DNA from 3 places in the Clostridium sp. RTP31139st1_H3_RTP31139_211217 genome. Region 3 is predicted to be linked to each of the others. Evidence: predicted binding sites of a transcription regulator. Region 3 holds the regulator's gene; each other region holds the start of a gene.

Evidence for each region. Region 3 encodes NrdR, which represses ribonucleotide reductase genes. Its sites were predicted from a motif close to CACNANATNTNGTG; they were not measured.
Region 1: nrdD (anaerobic ribonucleoside-triphosphate reductase) is a predicted target of NrdR. The motif match lies at 1,532-1,545, and genes of this name have one in related genera.
Region 2: nrdD (anaerobic ribonucleoside-triphosphate reductase) is a predicted target of NrdR. The motif match lies at 2,116-2,129, and genes of this name have one in related genera.

What each region holds. Positions count from the first base shown of each region.
Region 1 covers NZ_JBCOAB010000075.1:3,937-7,216, forward strand. The annotation lists gene nrdD (anaerobic ribonucleoside-triphosphate reductase) at 225-1,439, opposite strand; gene metA (homoserine O-acetyltransferase MetA) at 1,903-2,817, opposite strand; purine riboswitch at 2,946-3,048, shown strand; gene ade (adenine deaminase) at 3,081-3,280, shown strand, end outside.
Region 2 covers NZ_JBCOAB010000025.1:19,966-23,245, reverse strand. The annotation lists gene nrdD (anaerobic ribonucleoside-triphosphate reductase) at 1-2,098, opposite strand, end outside; gene ABUA17_RS11350 (DegV family protein) at 2,338-3,183, shown strand; gene ABUA17_RS11345 (PadR family transcriptional regulator) at 3,187-3,280, shown strand, end outside.
Region 3 covers NZ_JBCOAB010000003.1:87,901-91,180, reverse strand. The annotation lists gene sigG (RNA polymerase sporulation sigma factor SigG) at 79-852, shown strand; gene ABUA17_RS02425 (YlmC/YmxH family sporulation protein) at 1,044-1,325, shown strand; gene nrdR (transcriptional regulator NrdR) at 1,386-1,844, shown strand; gene pgeF (peptidoglycan editing factor PgeF) at 2,078-2,818, shown strand; gene ABUA17_RS02410 (winged helix-turn-helix domain-containing protein) at 2,838-3,280, shown strand, end outside.

The DNA of each region.
Region 1 (3,280 bases), on a different contig from region 3:
TTGGTACCCCATATGTCTACTAAAACGTTACTTTAAAGTTTCACTAGTTTGCCCTATATAAACTTTGTTATTGACTATACAAGTTATCTTATATATTATCATGAGGACCTCCAAAAATTATTTAGCTTGGCACTGGATTGTCATATCTATATAAGACTTAGATTCCCCAGTTAGCATAATTTTATGCAATCATTTCCTATTGCTACTTTAAAATATAAAGTAAATTACACACCCATTTTTAATGGTTCACAAGGTTTTATATGGGCAATAGTTTTACCCATAGGAGGGAAAGTGTTTCCTTCATAATTTTCTCTCATTATCTTAGCACTTTGATAATCTGGCACTAATCTTTTAGCTGTACATTTAGCTGCAAGCTTAGTTATATAATCATATTTACCGCCTTCAAGGCAATTATGCTCATCTAATAAGTAAACTAACTTAGGGAATGCTTCTCCAATTTCTTGACCCTTATAGTTTTTCATCCCTTCAAGTCTTTGTCTTATCATTTCTTCACAAATCATAGCCATCTCTTCTTCATAAGGATGACCTTCTTCTATTTCCAGATAAATAGTGGAAAAAGGAGCCTGTCCATTCGTCGTTTGTAATGTAGATAATTGATATCTTATCGTTTGAACTCCATCTTTAAGTTCCTTCATTTTTGCATCTTTAGCTAACTTTGTAGCAAGAACCTCATCATTAAGCATTTCCATATAGTGTTTATATGATTTTTCTTCTGTAACCTTAAGATATTTAGCTAAATGCTTAATTGTTATACTTTGTCCACCATATTGATTAGATGAAACTTGAGCTATTATTTGTGTTGCAACTGTACATGCAGTTCCAAAGCTTTTAGGCTCTTCAACCAATTTTTCATTTATTACTGTACCGTTCGTAAACATATCTTCTAAGTTTATTAAACAACAGTTAAACATTGGTGATATAGTATAATCCATATCATGCCAGTGAATTGCTCCTTCATCATGCGCTTGCACTATATGAGCAGGAATTAACTTTCTTCTAGCAATATCCTTAGATACTTCCCCTGCAATTAAATCTCTTTGAGTTGCAGAAACAACAGGATTCTTGTTAGAATTTTCTTTCATTACATCTTCATTTCTCTTACTTAGCAACTCTAATATACTGTCATCTGTAGTATTAGTATTTCTCTTAAATTCTTGTACAGCTCTATATCCTTCATATGCTCTTGCTGTTTCAGCTTGACCATAATGAACTAATCTATCATATACATATTTTTCTATTTTGTATATTGTAGCTATTTCCTCTTGCTTGCTAAAATATTTTTCAGCATCATTTGCTATTAATCTAGCGATATCACCTAAAAATATCCCGCTACCATTTTTCATAGACTTACAAATAGCTTCTCTAATCTTACTCTTATCGAACTCTACTGTACTTCCGTCCCTTTTAATTACTTTCAATAATACCACTCCCTAAACTTAAGTATATTTAAATTATGCAATATAAAATCACATAAAAATAGTGCTTATATTAATACTTCGCCTCTTAAATACACAACATATTGTACTACCTTTTTAAAACAAATACAATATATAGTTGTTGTTATATTTTTAGATTTTTCGTATTTATACTTATAAGCACTTCAATTTTCTCGTTATTTTATATATTCCTTAATTAACCTTATTTGTTTTTTTATACATTAACCCTTACAACATTTTTCATTATACTACATATTTTTTTATAAAACACGACTTGAAATTTATCTTGAGATATGCTTTTTTGATTCTGACTTTCTTAAAGCTGATTATTTCACATAAAAAAATTTAAAATTTTATTAAAATAAAAAGACAAAAGTTTACCTTTTGTCTTTTCAACGCATCTAAAAATAATTGTAATTTTATATTAATCTTTTAAGTAAAAAAACTATAATTTTTCCAAATCATATGGAGTGTTTTGATAAACACAGTAATTAAGCCAATTACTAAATACTATATTTGCACTACCTCTCCAAGTAACCATTGGTGTAAGTGATGTATCATCATTTGGAAAATAGTTTCTTGGAATTTCAATATCTAAACCTTTATTAAAATCTCTAAAATACTCATCACTTAAAGTATTTCTCTCATACTCTAAATGTCCTGTAATAAACACTTGTCTTCTACTTTTATTTGCTACAATAAAGATACCTGCTTCTTCTGATTCAGATAATATTTCTAATTCAGAGATTTTTTCTATATCTTCTCTTTTCACCTCTGTATGTCTAGAATGTGGTGCATAAAACATATCATCTAAACCTCTTGTAAGATCAGCATTTTTATTATTTATATAATGTTTAAAGACACCAAACATTTTCTTTTCTAATTGATACTTAGGAATACCGTAATGATAATTTAATCCAGCTTGAGCTCCCCAACAAATATGTAGAGTAGAAAATACATTACTCTTGCCCCATTCCATTATTTCCTTTAACTCTTCCCAATACATTACATCTTCAAATTCCAATTGCTCAACTGGTGCCCCTGTTATTACTAATCCATCAAACCTCTCATCTTTTATATCATTAAAGAAACTATAAAACTTTTCCATATGTTCAAGAGATGTATGAGTAGATCTATAACTTTCAGTTTGCAATAATTTAATTTCTACTTGAAGTGGTGTATTAGATAAATACCTAAGTAATTGATTTTCTGTTTGAATCTTTTTAGGCATTAAATTTAAAATTGCAATCTTTAATGGTCTAATATCCTGTTTTCCAGCTCTCTCATTATTCATTACAAATATATTTTCATCAGATAAAACCTTAAATGCAGGTAAATCTCTTGGAATTTTTATTGGCATAGCCTCCCCCTCCTTACATAGATATTAAATCATATTTTTACCAATTTTAGAATATTTATTATTAATATTAATCTTTGTTGATTTCAAATTTCCACAATTTTTCCTTTGACATGAAAAAATTATAGTCATATAATGATCAAAATAACCTTCGTATAAGCCTAAAAATATGGTTTGGGCGTCTCTACTATATCACCGTAAATGATATTAACTATGAAGTAAAATCCACGAAGGTTAATGTATTATTAGAAAAGGTGGATTAATTAATGAATAAAGAAATTCTTATTGATAATATTAAAGCAGCTAATAAAGCTATTCCTTGTGACTTAGTTGTTAAAAACATTTCTGTAGTTGATGTATTTCAATGCAACTCTTTTATTTGCGATGTAGCTATAAAAAATGGATACATTGTTGGCCTTGGTGAATATTCTGGAAAAGAAGAAATTGATGGAACTGGTAAGTTTAT
Region 2 (3,280 bases), on a different contig from region 3:
TATTTTTATATCTTCCTGTATGTGATCTCCTATCTAACCTTTCCTCATACTTTCCAGGCCCAAACCTTTCATCCAAACTCAAATATCCTGTAACTCTTGATACCCCTTGAATATTTCTACTATTGCATTTTGGACATTTACTTAAATTGCTTTCAATACTTGTTCCACATTCTTTGCAATATCTAATATGAAAATTAATTCCTATATAACTTATATTAGTATTTGTATAAGCATATTTTATTATATCCATAATTACTTCAGGTGATGGAGAGTCATCTACTTCAATATAAGAAATATGACCTGCATTACAAAGCTTGTGATATGGAGCCTCAATATCTATTTTTTCTTTTATTGATATGTTATAACTTACAGGAATATGAAAACTATTTGTGTAGTAATCTTTATCTGTTACTCCTTTTATTACTCCATATACTTTTTTATCCTGCTTTATAAACTTTCCTGATAACCCTTCAGCTGGTGTTGCATAACAACTCCAATTAAGATGTGTCTCTTCAATTAATTTATCTGTATAATTTCTAATGAACTCAATTATTTCTAACCCTAACTTTCTAGCTTCTTTAGATTCTCCATGATGACATCCAATTAAAGCAGTTAAAGTTTCAGCAAGGCCTATAAATCCTATAGCCCATGTACCTTGTTTAAGAATTGGTTCAATAGAATCATCTTGTGACAATCCTTCCGAACCTTTCATTAATCCTTGACCTGCAACAAATGGCAAATCTTTAACTCTTAATTGCTTTAAAACGCCATATCTATGAAGCAATGCTTCTTTTGCTAAAATTAATCGTTCTTGTAATATTTCAAAAAATTTATCAATATTTTTATTAGCTTCTATCCCTATTCTAGGTAGGTTAATAGTTATTGGAGCTATATTACCTCTTCCTTTACATCCTGGCTCTCCATTAACATTTTTCATCAAATAAGTACGACATCCCATGGTTGCTGGAAGATATCCTTTATCATAATATTCCTTATTAAAATCAGCATCTATATTCATAAATGTTGGATTCATTCTTCTTGATGCAACCTCACAAGCAATCTTAAATAAATAGTAATATGGATCATTTGGCTCTCTATTAACGTCTTCTTTAACTCTAAATATTATATTAGGAAATATCGGTTGCTCTCCTTTTCCCAATCCCTTTTCATATTCTTTTAAAAAGATTTCACAAACTAATGCAGCATCTTTAGAATTTGGTATTCCTAAATTTATAGAAGAAAATGGAACCTGAGATCCTGCACGTGAATGCATAGTATTTAAATTATATACAACACCTTGCATAGCCTGATGGATTCTATACTTTAATTTTTCCTCTACTAAATTTTCAAATTCTTCTTTAATTCCATATTGTATTAATTCTTTTCTTATTTCTTCTCTTGTTGGCTCAACAAATTGAGCCATATCATTATCAAAATCTGGATGAGACTGTCCCCCAAACATATCATTTTGAGTTGATTGCAATAATATACAAGACAATTCTGCTGCAGACTCTATACGTTTAGGTGGTTTTATAGTGCCGTATCCAGTATTAAACCCCTTGCTTAATACCTCTCCTGTAGGGATATGCAAACAATTTGTTGTTAAATTATACGAATCAAGATCATGGAAATAAACCTCTCCAACTTCATGAGCCTTTGCCAGATATTTAGGCATATTATAAAGATTATGCCATTTATTAGACTCAGAAGCTATTCTTAATAATTTAGAGCTGAAATTATTTCCAACATTCGCATTATCCCTATCTGTTTCAATGCCTATATTTTTAATAGCTTTCATCAAATCTGACTTTATATCTCTAACCCTAGTTCGCTCTCTCCTATAAGAAGAATATGCTCTTTGAATATTTATATGTCCGCTATCAATTAATGCTTTCTCTACTAAGTTTTGTACTTCCTCTACTGATACTTTTTCCTTTTTAGACTCTTCTATATACTGAATAACCCTTTGAATGCAAACTAGAACTTCACTTTCTCTTAATTGTTCCCCAACTTCATCGCTTGCTTTTTTTATTGCATTGCCAATTTTATCAGTATTAAATTTAACTTCTCTGCCATCTCTTTTTACCACATATAGCACTTTATTCGCCTCCTACACACAATATATTGTGTATATTTTAACTCTCATATACATTCTATCTCTTTTGGAATTATATGTAAATAGTTTTTAATTATATATATTTTTTAACTTTACCTAATAAATTTTTATGAAATTGTATAACCTTATCAATAGTGATAATATTACACTTATCACTATTGATAATATTATCTAATATGATATACTAAAAATATACAATAAATTATCGGAGGATTTTTTATATGCAAAAAATTGCTTTAATTACAGATAGCGCTTGCGATCTTGATTTAAATACATTAAGAGAAAATAACGTTAATTTATTACCACTTAGAATAATCTACTCTAGTGGTGATTATAGAGATAGAATAGATATTTCACCATCTGAAGTTTATGAGAACTTGGAAAAAGAAATTCCTACAACATCTTTGCCAAGTGCTAAGGAAACTGAAGAAATCTTAAATAAATTAGAAGAAGAAGGATATACACATGTTATTTGTATTTCTATTTCAAGCGGTCTTTCTGGAAGCTATAATGCTTTAAGATTAGCTTTAGAAGATCATCCTAAACTAACTTCTTTTGTTTATGACACAAAAATACTAGCTTATCCACAAGGAGAAATAGTTATAGAGGCTTCTAAGCTTATAAAAGAAGGTAAAAGTTTTGAAGAAATAGTAGAAGAACTTCCTAAAATTAGAGAAAGAGTTACTGGTTACTTTACAATTAGCACTTTAGAATATCTAAAAAAAGGTGGTAGAATAGGAAGACTTGCAGGAACTGTTGGTGAATTCTTAAATCTTAAACCTATAATAACTACTGACGAAAACGGAATTTACTATAACGTGGCTAAAGTAAGAGGTAGAAAACAATCTTTATCTAAAATGACTGAAATTTTAAAAGGTTATTTAGAAAAAGGAAAATGTGATGTAGCAGTTTTACATGCTGGCTGTGAAGAAGAAGCTACTAAATATATGGAATCTATAAAGTCATTACCAAATGTAGCTTCAATTAAAATCGCAGAAATAAGCCCTGCCCTTGGCGTGCATGGTGGGCCTGGATTAATGGGATTCTCTGTGAAAATGGAAAAATAAATAATGGGTGACTTTGATTTTAACAATCTAGAAGATATTAAAGCTGAGGAAAAAAGACTACATGATGAGTATAAAGCTAAGCTTGCTGAACTAAAAA
Region 3 (3,280 bases):
GTCTTTAGTATAAAACAATCCTCTAACGGAAATAATTTTAAATGCAGTATGTTATTACTTCTGAAGGAGTGATTGACTTTGATTATCAACAAAGTTGAAATTTGTGGGGTAAATACTTCCAAATTACCAGTACTAAAGGAAAAGGAAAAAAGAGAACTCCTATTAAAGATGAGAAACGGAGATACACAAGCAAGAGAAACTTTTATTAAGGGTAATTTAAGATTAGTTCTAAGTGTTATTCAAAGATTTAATAATAGAGGAGAAAATGTAGATGATTTATTTCAAGTTGGCTGCATTGGATTAATGAAATCAATAGACAATTTTGATTTATCTCAAAATGTAAAATTTTCTACATATGCTGTACCGATGATAATAGGAGAAATAAGAAGGTATTTGAGAGATAATAATTCTATTAGGGTAAGTAGATCTTTAAGGGATGTAGCTTATAAAGCTTTATTAGTAAGAGATAAATTGATAAAGGATAATAATAAGGAGCCAACAGTGTCCCAAATAGCAAAAGAATTAAATATACCTAGAGAAGAGGTTGTTTTTGCTTTAGATGCAATTCAAGATCCAGTTTCATTATTTGAGCCAATATATCATGATGGAGGAGATGCCATTTATGTAATGGATCAAATTAGTGATTCTAAGAATAGCGATGATAGTTGGCTAGAGAATATTTCAATCAAAGAAGCTATGAAAAAATTAAATGACAGAGAAAAATTAATTTTAACATTAAGATTTTTTAATGGAAGAACACAAATGGAAGTTGCAGATGAGATTGGAATTTCACAAGCGCAAGTTTCAAGATTAGAAAAAACAGCATTAAAGCATATGAGGAAGTATGTATAGGACTCTTTGAGTCCTATTTTTTTTGCTAAAAAGATGATATAATCTAAGATTATGAGGGGTGGACAAGTATTGATATTTTAAATACTTCTTAAGGTATAAACAAAGTATAAATAATTTAATAAAATGAAAGGTCACATCATATATATAAATATGGTAAAAGAAAATACATATTTAAGGTGGAGGAGATAATTATGGAGAGTGACTTAATTTTATATTCTGTAAATGCTATAAGAAGTATGGAGGTAGTTGATATATCAACAGGAAGTAAGCTTGGTTATATTAGAGATTTTAAAGTAGATTTAGAAACTAATAAAATAGTATCAATATTTTTACCTTCTAACAGTAATAAAGGTTGGTTTTCTAAAGAGGATGATATAGAGATACCATGGGAAAAAATAGTTAAAGTGGGAGTTGACGTAATAATTGTAGATGCAACAGGTATAGAAATCAATCAAGATGAAAATAAAATATAGTATTAATTACAAAAAAAATGTATAATACAAATATAACTATAAGGGAAAGGCGTGATTTGTTTGAAGTGTCCTTTTTGTTTTTATGATGAAAGTAAAGTTGTAGATTCTAGATCAACTGATGATAACACAACAATAAGAAGAAGAAGGGAATGTAGTAGTTGTGGCAGAAGATACACAACTTATGAAAAAATTGAAGATATTCCGATTTTAGTTGTTAAAAGAGATTCTACAAGAGAAAACTTTAATAGAGAAAAAATAGTAAATGGACTTATTATTGCATGTCAAAAGAGACCTATATCTAGAAAGCAAATTGAAGAATTAGCAGAAGATATTGAAAAGAATATTTCTAATAATATGTTAACTGAAGTTGAATCAAGTGTAATTGGTGAAATGGTAATGGATAGGTTAAAAAATCTTGATGAGGTTTCATATGTAAGATTTGCATCTGTATATAGGGAATTTAAGGATATAACTACATTTATTGAAGAGATAAATGTATTAAGAACAAATAATAAATAAAATGGGCTACCTATGGGTAGTCTTTTTTATAGATATAATAAATCAATCAAGGCAAATTACCTTGTTATTTAAGATTAGATAAGGATTTAATATGCAATAATGATTATATATTCAAAAATATAAATCATAGAATTTTATTTCAAAGTTAAAATCATGTTAAAAGTTATATAGATTAATTGGTAAATGGATATCTAAAATGTTAAAATACACATATAGAAATATAGAGGTGGATTATGAATTATTTAAATGTTAATGATTTTAAGGTTTTTAAAGATTTTTGGGTTTTAGAAGGCGAAAAGATTAATTTAGTATTTTCTAATGCAGAAATGAATAGAAGCTTTAACAGACATACTGAAGAGGGAATAAATAACCTTTTATCATTAAAGGAAGACTTTAATGTTAATGAAGTGCAGTATATAAGACAAATACATAGTGACAAGGTTTTTGTTTATAAAGGTAATGACGAAGAATTTATTGAAAATGAAGGCGATGGAATAATAACAAATGAAAAGTCTGTTATAGTTGGTGCATTTACAGCTGATTGTGTACCAGTACTATTAGTGGATGAAGTAAAGTGTGTAGTTGGGGCTGTTCATAGTGGTTGGAAGGGAACATTTAATGACATAAGCAAGAAGGCTGTAGAAAAAATGATTAAAGAATATGGTTCAAATGTTGAAGATATAAGAGCATATATTGGACCACATATAAGACAATGCTGCTATGAAGTATCTGAAGAACTAAAAGAAAAATTTATTGAAAAATTTAATATGATTCCTGAAGAAAATCTTTTTAATGGAAGAAATTTAAGCATGGAGCTTTGTATAGAAAGTGATTTAAAAACTATTGGATTAAAAGATGAAAATATATATTCATTAAAACTTTGTACACATTGTGAAAAAGAAAGTAAATTATTTTCTTATAGAGCTAGTAATGGTACTTACGGAAGGTTATTTTCATTTATTTATATTAAATAAAATTTTGGGGTGATAGAAAATGGCAAATGAAAAAATATTAGTGGTAGATGATGAAGAACATATTTTAGAACTTATAAGCTTTAATTTAACTAATAATGGATATAAAGTAATTAAAGCTAATAATGGAATTGATGCAGTAAGGCTAGCAATTGAAGAAAAGCCAAAGTTAATTTTATTAGATTTAATGATTCCTGGTAAAGATGGATATGATGTTTGCAGGGAAGTTAGAAGTAATAGTGAAATAAGAAATATTCCAATAATAATGCTTACTGCTAAAAGTGAGGAACTTGATAAAATATTAGGATTAGAATTAGGTGCAGATGATTATATCACTAAACCATTTTCTGTAAGAGAATTGCTTGCAAGGGTAAAAGCTGTGTTAAGAAGATTTTCAGTGGTTGAACCAGAAAGTAGTGTTTTGGTATTTGGAAATCTAAAAGCTGATTTTGAAAAAAGAGAAAT